4 regions of the Mesobacillus stamsii genome follow, and region 4 is predicted to be linked to each of the others. Evidence: riboswitches for the same ligand, from Rfam matches in the RefSeq annotation. Region 4 holds a riboswitch; each other region holds the start of a gene.

Region 1 (5,789 bases), on a different contig from region 4:
AAGGCCATATACAATCAAGTCATGAAAGTTCCCATTTAGGAATTCTGCGTCGCGCAGTATTCCTTCTTTACGAAAACCTAGTTTAACTGGTATTGCTATGCTTTTCTGATTTTCCTTCCCGCATCGTATTTCTATTCTATTTAGGCCATGTCCGTAGAAAGCGTGGTTAATCACAGTGCTAACAGCTCGGATGGTAATGCCTCTGCCTTGCCACTTTTCTCCTAAATAGTAGCCGATGCTTGCCTGCGAATTAGCCCAGTCGATCGAATGAAGGCTGATACTACCGGAAAGGATACCTCTGTACCAGATTCCAAAGTGAAAGCTGCTGCCTTCTTGTAACCTTTTTTCCCACATTTGAATAGCAGAGAGAATCTGTGCAGGAGATTGAATTCCTTCTACCCAGGGAAGCCACTTGTGCAGGAACTTTCTGTTTGTGTCTACAAGCCAGAACAACTCCATGGCGTCCTGTGAACTAAAAAAGCGAAGGCTGATCTCAGAATCTGCTTTTAAGTAAGCCATATAACAACACCTCTAGTATCAGTTTATGAGGGAATTTATTCCTAATTCCGCTCGATGGTTTACAGAGAACATATGAGGGAATAAATCAATACATTCTTTTTTTAGATTGGGAGGAATCGTATGAAACTGACGACAAAGATTTTGATTGGCCTTGGACTTGGTGCTATGACAGGGCTGATCCTTAACATCTTTTCACCAGAATTGTTCACTGTTTTCGATAAATTCTTATTTACGCCGCTAGGTAAAATTTTCATCAATTTAATCAGCATGCTGGTCGTGCCAATTGTCTTGTTTTCGATCATTCTTGGGACAGCAGGGCTCGGAGATCCAAAGAAGCTCGGCAGAATTGGCTTTAAGGCTGTAAGCTACTTTTTAGCGACAACAGCGATTGCCATCATAATCGGCCTTGTACTAGCCTTTCTTATTAAGCCAGGGCTAATGGGGCAATTTGATACAACAGGAGCCGAATTTAATGCAGAAAAAGCACCGCCAATAAGCGAAACCTTTTTAAATCTTATTCCGGCGAATCCATTTGAAGCACTGACAAGCGGAAACATGCTTCAAGTAATTGTTTTTGCTTTGTTCATAGGAATAGCACTGACAGCTCTTGGTGATAAGACAAAAGGAATTGTAAATCTTGTTGAACAAGGCAATGACATCATGATGTATTTAGTAGAACTTGTCATGAAATTTGCCCCATTTGGAACCTTTGGTTTGATTGCTACAGCGATCGGCAGCCAGGGCTTCGACGCAATAAAGGCGATGGGTGTATATATGTTAGTCGTTGTTCTTGCATTAATCATCCATGCTGTCTTGACGTATGGATCAACCGTATACTTCCTTGGAAAAATGAATCCGTTCAAGTTTTTCAAAGGTTTCGCCCCAGCTATGGGAGTTGCATTCAGTACATCCAGCAGCAACGCAACTCTTCCCGTCTCAATGGAAACTGCCCAAAAAAATCTTCGTGTTCCAGAGCCGGTAAGCAGCTTTGTTCAGCCTCTTGGGGCAACGATTAATATGGACGGAACGGCAATCATGCAGGGAGTAGCTACGATTTTTATTGCACAGGTTTATGGCGTGGACCTTACGATGACGGAGATAGTGACTGTTGTGTTAACCGCAGTACTGGCAAGTATCGGCACTGCTGGCGTTCCTGGCGTTGGTTTGATCATGCTCGCCATGGTTCTCCAGTCTGTCGGCCTCCCGGTTGAAGGGATCGGCTTGATTCTCGGAATTGACCGTCTGCTGGATATGGCGCGTACAGCTGTCAATATCACAGGGGATGCAGCGTGTGCTGTCATTGTAGCGGAAACGGAAAAAAAGCACTCCCTTCAAAAGGGGAGGAGCAGAATCACAAATACAGAGGATAAACGGACACTTGAGTATTAAGAAAAAATCAGACCCTGCCAGCGCTGGCAGGGTCAAGATTATGTTATTCGTTCTCCAATCTAAGTAATGGCAAAAGCATAATGAAGGAAGTCTTATCCGGTTCGGATGAGCAGGCAAGAATGCCTTTGTGCTTCTCAATTATTTCCCGGCAGACAAATAACCCAAGACCAGTTCCAAGTGTTTTCGTTGTCACGAAAGGTTCAAAAATCGTCTTCAGCAGCTGGTCGGGAATGACCGGACCATTATTGGAAATCTCGATTTTTATATGTGTATCATTCACGAAGCATCCCTTGATTTCTATTTTAGGATCCGTACGGTACTGGCTCAGAACATCAATCGCATTGAAAATAATATTGATCAAAACTTGTCGGATTTCATCGGCATAGCCATACAATTCCATGTCATCCGCTACTTCCATGATAATTCTTACATTGGTGTCAAGGATGCTGGGATATAGGAAGTTCAATACCTCATCGATCATTTTATTTAAGGAAAAAAGACTTTTTTCCTTTCCAATTAATTCTTTTTTCGAAAGAAGCAGAAATTGAGAAATTCGGAAATTCAATTGTTCAAGCTCACTCGATATGATATCTAGATACTTCATATCCTCGTGTTCAGACTTCAATAGTTGAATAAATCCTTGGATGGAAGTCAGTGGATTACGGAATTCATGGATAAAACTTGATGTCATCTGGCCAAGCAATGTCAGCCGGTCCTTATGGGTAGAGTCGATAAATTGATTTTTTTCCTCAATGATTTTGTTTTTCTGTTCATTGTAATAAGAGACCGAATAATACAGGAAGGTATCAAAACAGTAATTAATACGGTTGATTGCCTCCTGTATTTCAGGCCACTCAACATTCATTTTATGCAGATGCTTGTAGATGATCGATCGGCCTGAATTAACATTGAAAACAAAATCACCAATATTGATGTTTGTGCGAACTTGTTCCTCGCCTACCATGAAAGCAAGACTTTGGAGATGTTCTTCCAGTTCTTCCTTTGTGTCAGAAAAAACAGAGAGAATGATTTCATACATTTTCTCCGCGCTATTGGTTATTTTCTCTCTATACGGATCATCTTCCGAGACGATAATTTTAACAGTCCAATCGGCTATGAGTTGCTCCCTTTCGCTAATGAGGAAGCTAAACAATCGGTTGTCCATAATTGGCAGCATTTTTATGTAGTCCTCCAGTTTTTCTTTTCGGTATATAAATTCGCTGTAAAATCACGGAATCCCTTTGTCGAAAAATGAGAACATCCGTGGAAATGCGTCGAAAAGAAAAAAACGTGACAAAAGACCGATATTTTTGCTACTTTGATGGAGATTTTTCTAGTTTGATCGACATGGAGGTTCCCTTTTGACTTGTGATCGAATGGAAGAAGGAGTATATTCATAATGTAGAAATTAAATAATAACCACAAGGGGAGCTGCCATGTGTAGCTGAGAGTGAGCGCCCGAGTTCTTACCCTTTGAACCTGTTAGGTAATGCTAGCGAAGGAATGTGGATGCGATAGGAAAGCAATCTTGGGAGCCTATATCGATCCCTGATTGCTTTTTTTGTTACTGAAGCAGATAAGGCGTGTTGAAAACGGACCTCATTCTGAAAAGGAGGAGGAACAAAAATGAAACAAGAACAGACTCTATTTTTAGTGGAGATTGCGGTATTTTCGGCACTGGCTTATTTGCTGGATCTATTCTCCGGTTTTTTATTTTCGAGAATTTGGCCGCAGGGAGGTTCGGTTTCCATCGCAATGGTGCCGGTATTCTTGATGGCATTTCGCTGGGGAATTAAGGGAGGGGCAATTACTGGTCTCCTGTTGGGGCTATTGCAATTCATCCTAGGCTTTTCGCAAATTTTCCATCCTGTTCAGGGGATCATCGATTATTTGATTGCCTTTACTGTTTTAGGATTTGCCGGTCTATTTGCCAAGCAAGTCCAAGTGAATATCAAAAATGGAGATAAAAAAAAGTGGATTGGCTGGATTATCGCAGGTACCTTCGTGGGAAGCGCACTTCGCTTTATCGCTCACTTTTTCTCTGGCTGGGTCTTTTTCGGAGTTTGGGCACCAGAAGGACAGCCAGCATGGCTTTATTCACTCATCTACAATGGAACCTATATGCTTCCAAGTATGATCTTAAGCGCCATTATGATCATTCTTGTTATTAGCTCCGCTCCGTCAAGGATGGTAAGATCGAAGCAATAAAAATATGAAATGCAAGGAGAGCTGACAATTCGTTCAGCTCTTTTTTTAAAAATTGTCGATTTTATGGCGTTTTGGTGCTTCGTGATTTATATCACAGTAAAATAGATCAGTACCTGATTAAATAAAGATAATCATTCTCAATTAGTTACCTCAAGTCAATGATTTTCTGATACAATAAATTTAAGAAACTAAAAAAGGTGATGGCTATGCTGGGAAATCTTAAGACTGGTGAAAAGGGCCGGATCATGAATATTGCGGGAACGGATAAATTTGTCAGACGAAGACTGCTAGATTTCGGGATCGCTGAAGGATCAGAAGTGTGCATAAAATGCATTCTGCCTTTTGGCGGCCCGGTCATGGTGGAATCGTGCGGTCAATGCATCGGTATCCGCCGCAAAGAAGCATTACGGATCGAAGTGGAGCGGGTATGATGAATATCGCGCTTATCGGCAATCCAAATACCGGTAAAACTTCATTATTTAATAACTTAACAGGATCATATGAATATGTTGGCAACTGGAGCGGAGTAACGGTCGAAAAGAAAGTTGGCCTTTTTAAGAATGGAAAGGATCAGCTGATTGATTTACCAGGAGTCTATTCGCTCAATCCATTGTCGAAGGATGAAGGGGTGGTTACGAACTTCTTCCTGGAAGAATCTTTTGAGAAGCTTTTGAACATCTTGGATGCGTCCCAATTAAGGCGGAACTTACATCTCACCCTGCAACTTTTGGAATATGGAGCACCAGTCACAGTTGGGTTGAATATGCTGGACGTCGCAAAAAACAGAGGCATTCAAATCGATATTGAAAAGTTGTCAAAATCATTGGGTGTCCATGTTGCTCCAGTAGTGGCAAGGTCGGGAAAAGGCTGTAAGGAACTTGCGGAACTGGCAACAGGAGAAGCGACAGTGTCAAGCGAAAAAACGCTAGTCTATTATGGAAAAGCGATAGAGGAGGGAATTCTCCAGCTGGGACAGAAGCTGAATGGGAGGACAAGGCATCCTGTTCGCTGGCTGGCGATTCAACTGTTTGAGGGAAATCCCTATGTAAAAACCTATTTAACAACGTTTTTGCCAGAGGCAGAAATTGAATCCATTGTCGATTCAGTAACGGTTGCACAGCAGCAACAATCGGGCGGCATACAAGCGCTCGACCAGGTGATCCACCGAAAACGAAGTGATGCAATCGAAAAAATTGTGTCTGCAGCCACTACCATTCCAGTAGATGGGAAAATTCCTTTGTCGGAGAAAGTCGATCGGATCGTGACGAATAAATTCCTCGGGATCCCAATCTTTCTCTTCATGATGTACATCCTGTTTATGCTAACCTTTGACTGGCTCGGCTTCCCACTGTCCGATGCATTGGATGCAGTCCTATCCGGACCCGTTACAGCTGGAATCACAGCAGCACTCAACTTGGCAGGGGCATCCTCGTTTATTCAAGACCTTATCCTTGATGGAATTGTCGCCGGGGTAGGAGGAGTCCTGGTATTTGTACCACAAATTTTTATTTTATTCTTTTTCATTTCGCTGCTTGAAGATTCAGGGTATATGGCCCGTGTCGCACTGGTCATGGACAGGTTAATGGAATCTGTCGGCCTTAACGGGAAGGCCTTCATCCCAATGATGATCGGATTCGGCTGCAATGTGCCAGGGATCATGGCAGCACGGACGA
Region 2 (5,789 bases), on a different contig from region 4:
GGTCCGAACTGGAGCGAACTTCGGACAGGTTTTGGGGGAAAAGAGGAAAAGTGGTCCGAACTAGGGAGAACTTCGGACAGGTTTTGGTGGAAAAGAGGAAAAGTAGTCCGAACTAAGGCGAACTTCGGACAGGTTTAGCAGGAAAAGGGGAAAAGTAGTCCGAACTGGAGCAAACTTCGGACAGGTTTTGGTGGAAAAGGGGAAAAGTAGTCGGAACTAGAGCGAACTTCGGACTGGTTTTGGGGGAAAAGGGAAAAAGTGGTCCGAACTGGAGCCAACTTCGGACTGGTTTTGCCGGAAAAGAGGAAAAGTGGTCCGAACTAGAGCCAACTTCGGACAGGTTTTGGTGGAAAAGAGGAAAAGTGGTCCGAACTAGGGAGAACTTCGGACAGGTTTTGCCGGAAAAGGGGAAAAGCGGTCCGAACTAGGGCCAACTTCGGACAGGTTTAGTGGGAAAAGAGGAAAAGTGGTCCGAACTAGGGCCATCTTCGGACAGGTTTTGCCGGAAAAGAGGAAAAGTAGTCCGAACTAGAGCGAACTTCGGACAGGTTTAGCAGGAAAAGAGGAAAAACAGTCCGAACTGGAGCTATTCAGACTGCTTTTTTAAGAATTATCTCTTGTTGCGTTCGTTTTAAGGAATTATTAATCATTTCATGAGTGGAGCATTTTATCGTAAATATCAACATTCGCATAGACAGCGGACAGGGTAGGTGCCGCTGTTTGAAGGTCCGCTGCTTTCTTCAGCAAAAAGCCGAATAAGTGGTCTCCTTCTGTCGGGAGAGATTTTTCCATATCACGCTGAAGGGAGGATTTCATGCCGTCGCCAATATCGTTCAGCCTGTTCCATGTCGCATCCATAGCTCCTTCGGAAAGCGGGGCACCGATCGCTGTCATAATCTCGACAGTCTCATGCAGTAGGCGCTTGAGCGTATCGGCCCCCTGTGCTTGATCCCGAATGGGACCGATCGGAGACCTGAACAGGGAGGTGATGCCGCTTAATGGTGTGATGAATAGGTATTTTTGCCACATTTCCTGTTCGATTTTTTCCGAAAGACGGAAATTAGCCTTCGTACCTTCAAAAGTGGCTTGGAGCTGTAGAATTCTTTCTGAACGCTCGCCATTTCGTTCTCCAAAAATCAAATCCTGAACAGGGCTGGTTTGAATTACTTTTCCATTTTCATCCAGTGTTGTTTCGATAAAACAAAGTCCCCCGATCACCTTTTTCGATCCGAAAGCTTCGGATAAAGCATCGAGATGGGCTATCCCATTCAACAATGGAAGAATCATCGTCTTGTCGCCAACATAGGGACGGATGCTTTCAATAGCTCCATCGAGATGATAGGACTTAGTAGAAACGAGAATCACATCATATGGCTCTGGATGCGATCCCGATACAATTGTCTGTGGATCTGGAACATGCAAATCGCCATGGATGCTTGTAACAACGAGACCGTGCTCCTTAAGCTGCTTCTGTCTTTTTTCCCGCACAAGAAATGTCACGTTTGCTTCCATTTCCAGGAGCCTTCCGCCAAAATAACCGCCGATTGCGCCTGCACCAACAATTAATATTTTCAAATCTTTCAACCTCCTGAATATGCCAATTCCCTGATCTTGAATTAAGCCTTTGCTTCAAAAAGTGATGCGATTTCCACAATGGTTTCAACAGATTTGAGCATGTTATCCACAGAGATATATTCGAACCTTCCGTGAAAATTCTCGCCACCGGTAAAAATATTTGGTGTTGGCAAGCCCATATAGCTAAGCTGCGAACCGTCGGTGCCGCCGCGTATCGGTTTGACAATCGGTTTGATCCCGCGGTTCTCCATTGCCTCATACGCGATATCAACGATTTCTTTTACTGGCTCTATTTTATCCTTCATATTATAGTACTGGTCGTTCATTTCAAGCTTAACACGAGTTTCGCCGTAAGTAAGCATCAGTTCATTGGTGATTTTCTGCATCAACTCTTTGCGTGCCTGGAAGCTGTCACGATCAAAATCACGGATGATATAGGTCAGTGTTGTTTCCTCGACATCTCCATTAATCGAGATGAGGTGGAAGAAACCTTCATATCCTTCAGTATGTTCAGGCGCTTCTTCACTAGGAAGTTTGCTGTTGAATTCCATAGCGATTTTGGCTGAGTTCACCATTTTGCCTTTTGCCGTGCCTGGGTGGACGTTCTGTCCTTTAAAAGTTAGCTTAGCACTGGCGGCATTAAAGCTTTCATACTCTAGCTCGCCAAGTGGACCGCCGTCCACCGTGTAAGCAAATTCAGCATGAAACGCTTCTACATCAAATTTATGAGGCCCTCTGCCAATTTCCTCATCGGGAGTGAAAGCAACACGAATTTTGCCATGCTTGATTTCTGGGTGCTTGATCAAATAAGCCATTGCCGTCATGATTTCAGCAATTCCTGCTTTGTTGTCAGCCCCGAGAAGAGTTGTTCCATCTGTTGTTATCAAAGTATGGCCTTTATATTGAGGCAGTTCAGGAAAATCTGCTGGTGACAGAATGATATTCTGCTCCTTATTCAGGATGATTGGATTGCCATCAAAGTTTTCGATAACTTGAGGATGAACATTTTTTCCGGTAAAATCAGTAGCCGTATCAAGGTGCGCCAGGAAGCCGATTGTTGGAACTTCTTTAGCAGTATTGGCGGGGAGTGTCGCCATCACATAACCATTTTCATCAATCGTGACGTCCTCCATGCCGATTGACTTTAGTTCTTCCCCAAGCATATTAGCAAGGGTAAGCTGTCCTTCAGTCGACGGAGTTGACTCACTGTTTCCATTCGATTGGGTATCGATTTTTACATAAGAAGTAAATCTTTCTATTAACTCGGTTTTCATTGCTTTCATCTCCTATCCGTATGTATATTTTCATAGTAGCATAAATAACGAAAAACTCCACTTTAAAAAGAATGAAAATTCCATTTTTTGTTGTATAATACAAGAAAGGGGGCTGGACAGTGTGAGTTATGTTTTCACGTTTATTGTACTGTTTGTTGTGTTTTATTTGATTATGAAGGTCACCCGCTCAAGAAATTTCCCAAGCAATGATTACACTCCATTTGACAATTTAACCGAAGGGAAGAAGAAAGATGATTGATCTTGGCGTTGTGATTGTTTTGATGCTGTCACTCTGGTCCATTACGGTTACCCTAAAAAAATTGACTGCAAGTATTCTCCAAAAGCAGGATCAGCAACTCAAGCTTCTGGAAGAAATCAAGGATAAATTGAAAAATATTAGTTGATGAGCTCGACCCTTTACATATAAAGCAGAAAGAGTTACGATTAAAGGAACTGAATATTCCATGTTCTACTAGGGGCGCCCTGTTGCGGGCTGAGAGGAAGATGCTAAGTCTTTTAACCCTTCGGACCTGATCTGGGTAATACCAGCGTAGGAAAGTAGCGTGAGAGATGTTTTCTTACTTTGCTTTTAAGCCAGGTCCATTAGTTGGAGCTGGCTTTTTATATTTAGGCTAAAATTTTAGGGGGGTAAACGAATGGAAATCAAAGATCAAGTTGTGTTAGTAACTGGAGGCAGCCGTGGGCTTGGTGCCGAAACAGTAAAAGCTTTTGCAAGAGAAGGTGCGAAAGTTATTATTAACTATTTTCAAAACGAAGAAAAGGCAAGGAAGCTGGCAGAAACGATTGGGGAAAATGCACTCGCTGTCAGAGCAGATGTCAGAGATCCAGCGCAAGTTCAAAGCATGTTCCGGATGGCACAAGAGCATTATCGAACACCAGTAACAACGATCGTGAACAATGCGCTTGTCCACTTCAAATTTGACCCTGTAGCCAACAAGGATGCTTTTGCCGTTGGCTGGGCAGATTATCAACAGCAGTTTGAAGGAGCGGTCCGCGGTGCATTGAATACCATTCAAGCTGGGCTGCCAGATATGAAAGAAGCGAAATTTGGCAGAATCGTCAATATCGGCACGAATCTGTTCCAGAACCCGGTTGTCGCCTATCACGACTACACAACAAGCAAGGCGGCTTTGCTTGGATTCACGAGAAATATGGCGAATGATCTCGGCAAGTACGGGGTAACTGTCAATATGGTTTCTGGAGGGCTGCTAAAAATGACCGACGCAAGCTCTGCTACTTCGGATGAGGTATTCAAGCTGATCGAAGCATCAACACCGGTCCGAAAAGTTACTGATCCTGCTGAAGTTGCAGATTCGATTTTGTTTTTCGCCTCTCCATGGTCGCGTGCGGTAAATGGACAAAACCTGGTCGTAGATGGCGGCCTCGTAATGGATTAAAATTCGCAGCCTGAGGAATGGAGGAGGAATTTTTATGGAAAAACGAGAAATTGCTGGTTTGCTGGAAAAGGTGCGCAAGGAGAATCCGCTCATACATAACATCACCAATGTTGTGGTCACGAATTTTACTGCCAATGGGCTTCTTGCTTTGGGGGCATCGCCGGTGATGGCTTACGCACAGGAGGAAGTTGCCGAAATGGCAGGCATTGCGGGTAGCCTTGTGCTGAATATTGGGACATTGCTTCCTGAAATCGTCCAGTCGATGGTGATTGCCGGGAAGGCGGCAAATGAACAGGGAGTTCCTGTTATTTTTGATCCAGTCGGTGCCGGGGCAACTGCTTATCGAACCGAGACAGCAAGAAGGTTGATGGAAGAACTGGAGATTGCAATTATTAGAGGAAATGCTGCAGAAATTGCCAATGTTGCTGGGGAGAACTGGAGCATCCGCGGTGTTGATTCTGGGGAGATTGCCGGAGATGTTTTCAAGCTTGCCGTTTCCGCTGCTAAAAAGCTCGAGACCATCGTCGTGGTTACAGGCAAAGACGATATTGTTACGGATGGTCGTTCAGCATTTGTGATCCATAATGGGCATTCCATCCTGACCAGGGTGACGGGAACAGGCTGTCTGCTAACATCGGTCATTGGTGCTTTTGCGGCCGTTGAAAAAGATTTGCTTAAGGCTGCAGCAGCGGCGGTAACCACCTATGGAGTGGCAGCCGAAATCGCTGCAGAAAAATATGCAGACCGTGGACCCGGGAGTTTCCAAACTGAATTTTTGAACCAGCTATACCTTATCAATGAAGAAGATATTAGCAGCAAAAGTAAGTATGAGAAGCAGGGGGCTGATTGATGTGAAAAGAGCGATGACAATTGCAGGTTCGGACAGCGGCGGTGGCGCCGGAATCCAGGCTGACTTGAAAACATTCCAGGAATTAAAGGTATTTGGCACGTCGGCATTGACGGCTGTTACCGCGCAAAATACGCTTGGTGTTCAGGGGGTTTTTCCAATGGAGCCAGAAGCGGTAGCCAGTCAGATTCAATCAGTGGGAGAGGACATTGGAACGGATGCCTTGAAAACGGGAATGCTTTTTAATGCGGGAATTATTCAAGCGGTATCGGAAAAAATAAAGCAATTCGGCTGGGAAAAAGTCGTTGTCGATCCTGTCATGATTGCGAAAGGAGGAGCCTCTCTGCTCCAGCAAGAGGCTGTTTCAGCCTTAAAAAACCAGCTGCTTCCGCTCTGTCTGATCATCACTCCCAATATTCCTGAAGCTGAGGTGCTGACAGGTATGTCCATTCGCAGTATGGATGACAAAAAAGAAGCGGCCAAACGAATCCATGCCCTTGGCGTAAAAAATATTGTGATAAAAGGCGGGCATGATACGGAAACTAACGAATCTGTTGATATCCTTTTTGATGGCAAGGAATTTGTATTCTTCTCCACGCCAAGAATTGAAACGAATAACACCCATGGTACAGGCTGCACTTTTTCAGCGGCGATTACCGCACAGCTTGCAAAAGG
Region 3 (5,789 bases), on a different contig from region 4:
AAACGCACAAAATCCAGTAAATTGAACCGCCCGTCATGATGCCATCCTGGCTTGGCACTGTTCATTTTTCCAACTTGCGTGAGTCGATTCATTCCAAGTTCACCCAAACGCTCAGCAATCGGGAAAAGCCTCTCGGGCGAGACTGCAAGTCCACAAGATTGTAAATAGTTTTCAAACGGTTGCATTTTACCTAGATCCGTTTCTAATTTTTCTGAATAAAAAACATGAATAAATCGATTCAATGGTGAGCCATCAAAACCAGGTTGATGATGATAAATAACTGTCCACGATGTATTTTGCTTGCTTGCATAGATGGCTATATTTTCATTCTTAATTGCTTCCAGTTCAGTTTGGTGTCGCAAATTTTGGATCGACATCGTTTCTTCGTCAGAAAGCGTTGCTCTCGGTCTTTTTTGGGCGTAACGAGCAAGTTCTGCTGCAAGCAATTGTGCAAATTGCTTTGGACTGATTGCACTGCCAGCTTCAACAAGAACCGCCTGCGGTGATAGACAGCTCTGCTGATCATAAATGGATATATCTTCGGCAAATTTATGTACTGTTTCATAGAAGCAGTCTGGTCTAAGCGCTTCTTTGCCAATAATAGCGAGACTGATTTTATGCCCATATGTTATAAACGTTTTTGACAAAGGCACGATTTTCCGGACTGCTTTTACTGTATTTTCCGATCCATAAACGACCACAGCCTCAGCGCTATTTACTGCTGCTTTCTCAAGTTCCGTCATCCCACCTTTCCACGGAAGGATCGCTATCGTTTCGGCCAATTGCGGATCTACCTCGGCAAGCGATTGAGTAAATAAAACTGGCAACAGAGGTTCTGCTGTAGATGTTTTGCCAAGATTAGCTGATTTAAGCAAGAGGCCCATAATCAAACTCCATATTTGCACACCAGGAACATTTCCGGAAAAAACATGAAAAATCGACCGCGGGCCATAGACTCGGCTTAATCCACCACTTTTTCGTGGACGAAATTCATCCAGCATCGCCGCTTGGTCAAATTCTTCATCTAAAAAGCGCAGTAATTCTTTTTTCCGAAAGGTCCTCATATATTTTTTCAATTCAAGCCGAACCATTTCCGGATCATACCCAGTGATTATTGGAAGCAGAGCTTCTGCCTGTATCCGAAGCGGATAACCAGGGTTAAGCCATTTTTGAATGGCTTGATCAATCTTGTTGACGATATCACCAGTTGTAAGGCGCTGTAAATAATCTACCCGATTTTGCTGAATTAGAGCAGTGATTTCTCGAATCTTTTCACTAGTTACTACAGGGTACTCCAGTTGGTAAGCGGAACCGATCAACTGTTCACGAACAATTGGAACATCAACAGCCTTTGGGATCCAATATGCCTGCAAAATTTGCATGATTCATGTCGCTCCTTTGCTAATCACTCGTTCGACTGCATTAGCTGATCAATAGCAATGGAACAGCCTCTTGCTTCCGAACCTTGCACCCTTCCAAGTATAACAAAACCATGTTCGGTGCGATAACCGATATCTTCTGTTAATATCGCTAGGCATGAATTCCAATTGGCCAAGTCGTAGTGAGCAATTACTCCCGACTTGCCATTTGGCACAGGTTCTAATGTGTCTGTGTCAAGAATCATCGTTTTCAACCAAGCGGGCCCCGTTTTATCAAAAATGGTCTGCCCACTTTCATATGTGGAAAGAATGGTTTGGTCATAGACTTGCGAACTTAATTCGGTCATCCCGTACATATTGATACACATATTTCGCTTAACATTGAAAATTTCAGCAAACATCCCGTATAATTTATCCATTTCAATTTCACGTGTTTGCCCTTTAAAGCCGCCAGTATCAAAAATCCGGCTACCAGCTGCCAGGTGAAAGCGAAGGTTTTTTTCTAGAAAATAATCCAATAAATGAACATAGGCAAACGTCGCTCCCATTAACATCACTGCTTCTCCGCGATCCTCGCACTCACGCAATGCAGAAGCGACTGTTTCCATTTCCAACCCAGCTTCCGTAAAAAAGAAACGGCTGTTTTCTGTGCCAAAGTATGTTACCGCATTTGATAAATAACGAGAAAGGGATGAATGTTCATTCAGATCAGCAGCTGGCGATAAAACAAAAATCATCATTTTATCAACATCCGGTAAGACAAACTTTTTAAACGGAGCTTTCATTGAACCGTCCCAAACAGCAAGTGTCGGATGATAATTTTTCCCTTTGGTCTCCGGATTCGTTGTCCCACTTGTCATAAAAACGGCTGCCGCTTCCTCGGGCGGCTCGCAAGCAAGCATTAACTCTTTGTACCCTTGGATCGGCATTGGAGGAATTTCATCCCACTTTTTTACAGTCAATGGCGTTTTCCTCTTCGTCTGGCAAAATTTTTTATATGGAAGATTATGTTGAAATTGATATTGAAACAAAGTTACTGCCAATCCGTTAAAATTAGTTTCGCTATTTCCTTCAATGAATGAGAGTATTTGGTTGGCCATGATAATTGAATCCTGTCTCATCTACTCACTCCTTTTTTAAAATGCATTGGCAAATTTATTAAAACGAGTTGCAATACAATGGATGAAATAGCTGCAATAAAAATACTATTCGAAAAAAATGTTCCCGCAGTACCTGTAAGATCTTTAAAATATGTTGGTAAACTAATTGCTAAAAGCAATGATAACCCGATAATCATATAGTTGGTTTCTGTTTTTTCTGTTTTTCCAAGAATAGAGATTCCCGTAAACACAAGGCTTGCGGCAGCTGGCAAGAAAATCCCACCGACAACTGCATCTGGTGTCAACGCAAGCAAAGCGCCAGCCTTTGGCACAAAACCTAAAATAAGGAAAATAATTCCAGCTATTAAAACTGGTTGCCTCGATCCGACACCAGTAAGCCGTAATAACCCAACGTTTTGCCCGTAGGCAGTTGTAGGAAATCCTCCTATTAAAGAGGACACAAGGGAACCTGCTGATTCTCCAGCAAAGCCATTGCGGATTCGCTTTGAATCTAAGTTTATTTTTAGCATGTCAGCAGACGCTTCATATACTCCCATTGTCTCAATAATCGCAACGATATAGGCGGTAAAAAACGTCAAAAATGTTCCCCATTCAAATGCTAAGCTACCATATGGCAAAAAATGCGGCATACCGAACCAGCCTTTATCTGCAATCATGGAAAAATTCGTTTTTCCGAGGGTAAAAGCAATGATATCCCCGATCACTAGTCCAATAAGAAATGAGAATGATTTCCACTTACCTTTGCCAAAAAGTGATAAAAAAATAACGATCATCGCTGTTGGAATAGACATCGATAGCGTCTCAATTGTCGCAAAGGTCTCCATTCCAAGTGTGCCCCCTAAAAACTCATATAACGTAAAACCCGACAATGAAATCCCCACTACAAAGATTACTGTGCCCGTAATAACTGGGGTAAACAATGCTTTTAATTTGCCGATTAATCCAGTAATCGATAAGAAAAAGACAATGATTGCGCTTAAGAATATTCCGCCGCTTGCTGCGGCAAGTCCATTTGCTTTCCCCGCAGCGATCATAATCGAGTCAAATGCCGCAGATGGACCTTGAATAATCGGCAATCGGACAAGTTTCGTTGCTTGGACAATGGTCACAAGCCCTGCTGAGATAAATACGGCATTAACAATATTTGCCGAAAGTGTCAATGGCAGGCCAATCATCGCTGCGACAAAGATTGGGTCAAGCCAAACATTAGAAACAAATACATGCTGTAATCCATACAATATTCCTTGCCTAATAGGCAATTTTTCATCAATACCAATTTCAATTTTTTCATTTCCCAATATACTTCCCCCTCTTTTTTTTAAAAAAAATCACGCTTTATAATAAGCGTGAGAGGTAGAATATGTAATAAGACATATTCCCTCCGCTGGCATTACCCAGATCAGGTCAAATGGTCGACAGCAAACTAGCTATCCTCTCAGCCTGATTTCACAAGCTCCCCTTTTACGATTTCAGCAAAAAACCAAAACAAACTTCCGAATGGCTCCTAGCGTCTTTCACCATTCTATCATATTAAATCAATAGCTAAAACTTCAGTTGAGTATTTTAATAGGATCCAATCACGCAGTCGAATTAGCCTTCTTTTTATTAGGCATCCTTATCGTTAATAAGAGGACTGCGATTCCTACGATTGCGCCAACAACCCCAATCATATGAAAGTGACTCGTTGTTACTTCTTTTCCAAACAAAATCCCTAACAAACTGGAAGATAGAATGGTTCCAATATAGCGGGAAGTCATAAATAGTCCGGACGCTGTTCCTGTTTCTTCTTGAGTTACAAAACTGTATAAGGCTGTTTGCATCCCAATATTATTAAAACCGTTACTCACTCCGAGAATAGAAAGGGCAAAGAAAATCCAGACATAGCTCGAATCAGGACGAATCGTAAGTAACATTAAGGTTCCTAAAATAATACTCACGGAACCAACTAATAAAATTGGTTTCGAACCATTAGCATCAATCCATTTTCCTGCAAGTGGGGCAATGATGACACCAAAACCTGCTACAGCCAACATTAAAATTCCGGTGATATTCGATTCAAGATGCATTTTGTCCTGCAAGAAGGTCGGGACACCGAAAAAGACGGAGTAAAAAACAATGTTGATTAAAATAAATTGCAAATAAACGAACGTTACGTTCTTATTTTTCTGTAAAGCCAAGACATCCACAAACGGCTCTTTGTTTTTAGCTTCAAATAAATAAAATATAATTGATAACAGGATACTTAGAGCTAATTTCCACCAGCTAAAGGCAGTTTCTAGTCCAAGCAAGAATAACAACCAACTAACAATCATTCCTGTAAATAGTAAAATTCCAATGTAATCTAGCTTGATTTGTTGTTTCTCACGGACAGGGTCCTTTGGGAGAACCTTAATCGCTAATAGAAAAGACACGATGATAAATGGAAAGTTGATCAAAAAAATCGCTGGCCAATCTCCAAAATGTATCAAGAATCCACCAATAGATGGCCCAAACGCTGCTGAAACAGATGAAAAGATTGAGAGTGTCCCTAACGCTTTTGCTTGGTTTTCGGTAATCACATGGCGAATGATTCCCATTCCAGCCGGAAACAATGTAGAACTGCCTATCGCTTGGATCATTCGAAAACCAAGCAACCAGCCGAATCCTGGAGAAAAAGGGGCCAGGACAGACGCAATGACAATTAATATTAGACCTAGCTTGAACTACCCCCACTTACTGACCTTACGGTCTAGTTGAAGTGGGAGATTCTTGGGAACAGAGCGTACTTGTTGACATATTTCTTTGCCAACAGAGGTTTCTCTTATTGACCAAGCTATCCCCGTAGATTCCTACGGTTCTATATTTTGTTTAAGCCAAAACTAAGGTTCTTAAGCCTTCGACTAGGATATTTTTACTGGCATTAATATCTCTATCGTGATGCTCATGGCAAACAGGACAAGTCCAATCTCTTATTTCAAGAGATTTCTTGCCATCTTGATGTCCACAATCGGAACATATCTGACTAGACGGAAACCATCTGCTTATTTTCACGATTGTTTTACCGTACCATTTCGCTTTGTATTCTAATTTCGATACAAAAGCAGACCATGATACATCAGAGATTGATTTTGCAAGCTTATGATTGCGTAACATTCCTTTGGTATTCAAGTCTTCGATACAGACAATATCGTGGTTTTTGATTATTTCTGTACTTAACTTATTAAGGAAATCGTCACGTTGGTTCATGACTCTTTCGTGTAATCTAGCAACTTTACGTTTTTGCTTCTGATAGTTTTTTGCATCAAGAAGG
Region 4 (5,789 bases):
CTGGGTCATTAAATTGCAAACATACACCTTGCGCGCTTTTGCTTTGCACACTTCCTTGCCAAGCTTTTTCACAAGCAAGTTTGGCAGGATGCTTGTATATAAGCTTCCCGGGCCGATGACAATCAAATCCGCTTCTCTGATCGCCTGGAGCGTTTCAGGCAATGGCTTTACGCCTTCAGGGTTCAAGTACACTCTCTTGATTCGTTTGCCTGAGTATGGAATTTTCGATTCGCCTCTGACGATGCTGTCATCCTCCATCACCGCATTCAAAATGACGCTTCTGTTTGCTGCCGGCAAGACTTTTCCGTGCACATTGAGCACCTTGCTCATCTCCTGGATCGCATGGACAAAATTGCCGGTAATCGACGTCATTGCCGCCAGGATCAGATTTCCGAGCGAGTGGCCGGATAACTCATTGGATGTATTGAATCGATGCTGAAACATTTCCTCAATCAACGGCTCCACATCCGATAGGGCAGCGAGGACATTTCGAATATCGCCAGGAGGAGGAATCTGCATATTCTCACGCAGACGGCCTGAACTTCCGCCATCATCAGCCACAGTGACAATTGCAGTGATTTCGACGGGATGCTTTTTCAAGCCCCGGAGCAGGACTGGAAGGCCTGTTCCGCCTCCGATGATGACGATTTTTGGCAGTAGTTCCGTCATCATGTCGTAAGTCCCTTCCTTTTATCGATATCTCGGTGGGTCACGCGCGTATGGTAATCCTTCTCGAAATATTTGGCAATATGCTCCGCCAGTGCTACCGAACGATGCTGACCTCCCGTACAGCCGATGGCAATGATCAGCTGAGCCTTTCCTTCTCGCTTATAATGAGGAAGCATGAAGCTCAGCAGATCGGTGACCTTTTCAAGAAATTTGGATGTCTCATTCCATTTTAAAACGTATGTCGACACCTCTTCATCAAGACCGGTTTTTGGCCGCATATGCTCAATATAATGCGGATTTGGCAAAAAGCGGACATCGAAAACGAGGTCAGCATCGATTGGGATTCCATGCTTAAACCCAAAGGACATGACATTCACGGTGAAAATCGTCTTCTTATTAATCGAAAATTCTTCAAGGATTTTTTCGCGCAGATCTTTCGGTTTCATCCCGGTTGTATTATAAATAAGCTGCGCTCTGCCCTTCAGTTCTTCCAGCAGCTCCCGTTCAAGCTGGATGCCTTCAAGCGGCAAACCAGATGGAGCAAGTGGATGCGAACGTCTCGTTTCTTTATACCGGCGGACAAGGGTCGAATCATCTGCATCAAGGAACAAGACCTCGGGTGTCACCCATGAAGTTTCCGCCAGATCATCCAGTGCCTTGAACAAAGAATCAAAAAATTCACGTCCACGCAAATCCATGACCAGTGCGACCTTATTCATTTTAGTACCAGATTCCTTCATCAACTCAAGGAACTTCGGCAGCAAGGTCGGCGGCAAATTGTCGACACAGAAAAAGCCAAGGTCCTCAAAACTCTGGATCGCAACCGTTTTTCCTGCCCCTGACATACCTGTTATGATGACAAGCTGGGTATCAGTAATGGAACCGGTAGTCATTTCTCTTCCCCCTGAAAAATTAATTTTGTATTTTTCGGATTAATTTGGGTCGAGCCTGTAATGAATCAGCTCGAAATCCGGTGTATACGTAAATGTTCCATAAATGATTCCTTGTCCATGGACCATATAATCGAGAATATGATAATCTCCTGCCGCCATCGGCAGTTCTTTGATGTCCTCTATCCCGTGCCAGGAGATAGTCCCTTCGTCCGTAACATCGAGATTGTTCCCATCTGCCTCAGTAGCATAAAAAGTGAACATCATCCACTCAGATACGACCTGGTCCTCTTCCTTGATGACGAACGTGAAAATCCCTTTAATTTGAGGATTTCTCAGGTAAATACCTGTTTCTTCCCGGAATTCCCGAATACAAGAATCCTTCACAGTCTCTCCTGGTTCCATCTTCCCGCCTGGAGCCACCCACCAATTGCGGCGTGGCTTCTGCAGCAGCAAAATTTTATCCTCTTTCACCAAAACACAATTCGTGACGCGCTGCATTCTGTCCACCTCTTCATCAATATGCATTAGAAAAGTCCGCCGCAAAAAAGGCGGTATTCCTGCATACCTTTCACTTGTTGCTATTTTAATGGAATCCGGACGCATAGCCTTCAATTTACCGGACTTTTTATTCTTTCCATTATACTATTTTTCAGTTTTCCCCACAATGATATCGAAGAGCGATAATTTTTTAAGTGTTCTATTCGTTTGCCTATGTCTGTACCATTTTTATGGATAAAAAAAAGAGCACAGGATTACCTGTGCAACAAGGTTTATATTTTTAAAAGGGGGTCAATTTCTATTTTTATTATATCCAATGATTGTTTCACTACTGTTACAGTTGAATTAATAAACGATGACTTTTTGTTAATTTATCCCTCGATGTGAGGTTTTTCCCATCAATAAGAGCTGTTACGCTTTTGCTTTCAATTCCTCGATCAATTCTTCGACATAATGCTGAGCGTTTTGACCAGCGATACTTCCGTCGCCAGTTGCCGTCACGATTTGGCGCAGCGTTTTTTCACGGATGTCTCCAGCTGCAAAAATACCTGGAACTTTCGTTTCCATCTGCTCATTTGTTTCGATATAGCCGTTGCTGTTTGTAATGCCAAGGGCTTCGAATGGCTTGGTCAATGGAACCATTCCAATGTAGATGAACACGCCGTCAGCCGCAAATTCCTGTTCCGTGCCATCTAGTGTGGAAATTAGCGTCACGCTGCCAACTTTGCCGTCTTTATCATTGATTTTTTTGATCGTGTGATTCCAGATGAAATCAATTTTTTCATTCGCAAAGGCGCGGTCTTGAAGAATTTTTTGCGCACGAAGTTCGTCACGACGGTGCACGATCGTCACTTTTGAAGCGAAGCGCGTCAAATAAACGCCCTCTTCCACAGCGGAATCGCCGCCGCCAACCACTACAAGTTCTTTATTTTTAAAGAATGCGCCGTCGCAAACCGCACAGTAAGACACACCTCGGCCGCCAAGCTCCTGCTCGCCAGGAACGCCAAGCTTTTTGTACTCGGCACCAGCAGAAATGATGATGGAGCGGGCTTTGTATTCCTTATTGCCCACCTTTATTGTTTTATATTCTTTGCCATCGATGACTTCTTTTACATCCCCATAAGCATATTCTGCACCGAATTTTTTTGCGTGGTCAAACATTTTTGTCGATAGTTCTGGCCCAAGAATATGCTCAAATCCTGGATAGTTTTCCACTTCTTCTGTATTAGCCATCTGGCCGCCCGGCACGCCGCGCTCAAGCATCAGTGTCGATAAGTTCGCACGGGAGGTATAAACAGCAGCCGTCATCCCTGCTGGTCCGGCACCGATGATAATGACGTCATAAATTTTTTCTTCTGACATGGTGTACAACTCCTTTGGATATCATAATACGCCAATTTCCGTTACCCATTCGGAAATAGTATTTCCTGCATAAACCTATCCTATAAAAGAAGTGCTGCATAGTCCAAAAATATGCTTAAAAGAGGAATTTGTTTTCCGAAATTACTAAAATGCCTGAAACAAGCCTTATAGCGATTCATTTTTGCCCTTTTTCCTGCTAAAAAAGCTTTCAGAATTATTGACAATTTCGTGAAGAGTGATATGATCAAAATCAGAAAATAAATTCAATAGTGATTTTTTACCTGCTAGGGGAGCCTTTGTGAAGGCTGAGATTAGAGTGAAACTTTAAGACCCTTTGAACCTGATCTGGATGATACCAGCGTAGGGAAGTGGAGTATGTAAAAAGCGGTATCCTTTTCTTTTACTGCCAATACAGCCACTTTCTGCCTGCAGAAAGTGGCTTTTTTATTGGAAAAATTCAGCATCTTAAAAATCACTTACCAGGAGGGAATTATGTCTACTTTTACCCAGTTGATCCGTCAAGAAGCAAATGCCATTTGGGAAGCAAATTTGGACCATCCATTCGTTCAAGGAATTGCCAAGGGTAGCTTGCCAATTGAAAACTTCCGCTACTATGTTTTACAGGATTCGTATTACCTTTCTCATTTTGCCCGCATCCAGGCCATTGCTGCTTCAAGGGCTGAGGAATTGTCGATTACCGCTAAAATGGCAGCCCATGCCCAAGGAACCTTTCAGGCAGAGCTAAGCCTCCATGAAAAATTCATCGGCCAGCTCGGAGTGACGAGGGAGGAACTCCAAAGCTTTCTGCCAGCACCAACGGCATATGCCTATACTTCCCATCTATACAGGGTGGCGGCTTCAGGTAGCCTTGGAGAAATCATTGCCGCCATGCTCCCCTGTTACTGGATTTACTACGAAATTGGCGAGACGCTTAAACACGCAGCCCCTGAAACACCGATCTACCAGGAATGGATTGCTGCATACGGAAGTGACTGGTTCAGCGAGCTTGTAAACGAGCAGCTCAGCCTTCTCGATACGATTGCTGAAAATGCTTCGGAAAAAGAAAGAGAAAAGATGAAGCAACACTTTATCTACAGTTGCCATTATGAGCTCAAGTTTTGGGAAATGGCTCATACGCTGGAAGGCTGGTCAATAACCAATAAGAAAGCAGCGGTCCATTAAAAGGGGGGAAGAAAAATGACAAAGGGATTAAGGCTAACCGATATTTTAGTAACAGTCGTCATTTCGATTGCATTCGGGATTATCTATAAAATTTGGGGACCACTCTATTATGCGCTCAAACCACTTGGGCTTCACCTTGATCAATTCATCTATGGAATGTGGTTCATCGCTGCCATCGTCGCGTTTCTCGTAATCAGAAAGCCTGGTGTTGCATTACTTGCTGAAGTAGCCGCTTCTTCCGGAGAATTCCTGATGGGCTCTGAATGGGGTCTGGAGGTGCTGATCTACGGCATTGTCCAAGGGTTGTTTGCAGAATTGGTTTTGATGGCTTTTGGCTATAAGCGATCCGGTATAATTGTTGTCAGCCTTGCCAGTATAGCTGCATGCACAGGTTCCTTGATCATGGACTTTTATAAAGGGTATATCGAAGACCTGGCGACATGGAATCTTGTATTATTGATTGTCATGAGAGCGGCAGGTTCCATTGTTTTTTCCGGACTGCTGGCAATCGGAATCGTGAGAGCTCTGGAGCGAACAGGTGTGACGGCTATCCTCCGGCCGACTTCTCAAGATGACTTTGATTCATTGAACCACTAACAGGAGTGATTGGATGCCAATAGTATCTTCATTTGAAAAGCTGAGACTAAAGTTTCCCGGAACGAAAGAATTGCTATTCGAGGATCTGTCCCTATCCTTTGAAAAAGGCGAAAAAGTGCTCCTGCTTGGTCCTTCAGGCTGCGGCAAATCGACGTTGTTACAGGCACTTTCAGGGTTGATTCCAAATTCGATTGAGGTACCGCTCAAATATGCTGACTGCACCTATCCAGATTCCTGGGGATTTGTTTTTCAAGATCCAGACTCCCAGTTTTGCATGCCATATGCGGATGAGGAGATTGCCTTTGTATTGGAAAATCTTCAAGTCCCGCGAGAACAGATGCCTCAAAGAATTTCCGAGCTGTTGTCATTAGTCGGACTTGACCTGAAGGACCCGCATGCACGAATCAATACTTTCTCTGGCGGCATGAAGCAGCGGCTGGCGATTGCATCGGTGCTGGCCCTCGATCCAGAGGTGCTGTTCTTTGATGAGCCGACCGCAATGCTTGATCCAGAAGGGACAATCGCAATCTGGGAAACGGTAAAGAGAATCGCAGCTGATAAGACAGTCATCATCGTTGAACACAAAAT

The links. Region 4 has a riboswitch for thiamine pyrophosphate ahead of tenA (thiaminase II). Riboswitches for the same ligand answer to the same signal wherever they lie in the genome.
Region 1: linked by a shared signal. The riboswitch ahead of thiT (energy-coupled thiamine transporter ThiT) and the one ahead of tenA (thiaminase II) in region 4 are both predicted to bind thiamine pyrophosphate.
Region 2: linked by a shared signal. The riboswitch ahead of J2S25_RS10850 (3-oxoacyl-ACP reductase) and the one ahead of tenA (thiaminase II) in region 4 are both predicted to bind thiamine pyrophosphate.
Region 3: linked by a shared signal. The riboswitch ahead of J2S25_RS10960 (solute carrier family 23 protein) and the one ahead of tenA (thiaminase II) in region 4 are both predicted to bind thiamine pyrophosphate.

The regions. Positions count from the first base shown of each region.
Region 1 is NZ_JAUSUN010000019.1:6,605-12,393, reverse strand. It holds gene J2S25_RS14040 (GNAT family N-acetyltransferase) at 1-519, opposite strand, end outside; gene J2S25_RS14035 (dicarboxylate/amino acid:cation symporter) at 640-1,908, shown strand; gene J2S25_RS14030 (histidine kinase N-terminal domain-containing protein) at 1,952-3,085, opposite strand; TPP riboswitch at 3,323-3,429, shown strand; gene thiT (energy-coupled thiamine transporter ThiT) at 3,535-4,116, shown strand; gene J2S25_RS14020 (FeoA family protein) at 4,323-4,547, shown strand; gene feoB (ferrous iron transport protein B) at 4,547-5,789, shown strand, end outside.
Region 2 is NZ_JAUSUN010000011.1:83,919-89,707, reverse strand. It holds gene J2S25_RS10870 (ketopantoate reductase family protein) at 652-1,575, opposite strand; gene pepT (peptidase T) at 1,617-2,849, opposite strand; gene J2S25_RS10860 (DUF3951 domain-containing protein) at 2,971-3,108, shown strand; gene J2S25_RS10855 (hypothetical protein) at 3,101-3,253, shown strand; TPP riboswitch at 3,314-3,423, shown strand; gene J2S25_RS10850 (3-oxoacyl-ACP reductase) at 3,506-4,267, shown strand; gene thiM (hydroxyethylthiazole kinase) at 4,302-5,117, shown strand; gene thiD (bifunctional hydroxymethylpyrimidine kinase/phosphomethylpyrimidine kinase) at 5,095-5,789, shown strand, end outside.
Region 3 is NZ_JAUSUN010000011.1:103,442-109,230, forward strand. It holds gene J2S25_RS10950 (acyl-CoA reductase) at 1-1,382, opposite strand, end outside; gene J2S25_RS10955 (LuxE/PaaK family acyltransferase) at 1,406-2,500, opposite strand; gene J2S25_RS10960 (solute carrier family 23 protein) at 2,497-3,798, opposite strand; TPP riboswitch at 3,859-3,970, opposite strand; gene J2S25_RS10965 (MFS transporter) at 4,078-5,187, opposite strand; partial or broken gene J2S25_RS10970 (RNA-guided endonuclease TnpB family protein) at 5,348-5,789, opposite strand, start outside.
Region 4 is NZ_JAUSUN010000007.1:62,674-68,462, forward strand. It holds gene mgfK (gluconeogenesis morphogenetic factor MgfK) at 1-672, opposite strand, end outside; gene rapZ (RNase adapter RapZ) at 669-1,562, opposite strand; gene J2S25_RS07830 (NUDIX hydrolase) at 1,602-2,060, opposite strand; gene trxB (thioredoxin-disulfide reductase) at 2,472-3,422, opposite strand; TPP riboswitch at 3,699-3,806, shown strand; gene tenA (thiaminase II) at 3,915-4,604, shown strand; gene J2S25_RS07845 (ECF transporter S component) at 4,620-5,201, shown strand; gene J2S25_RS07850 (ABC transporter ATP-binding protein) at 5,215-5,789, shown strand, end outside.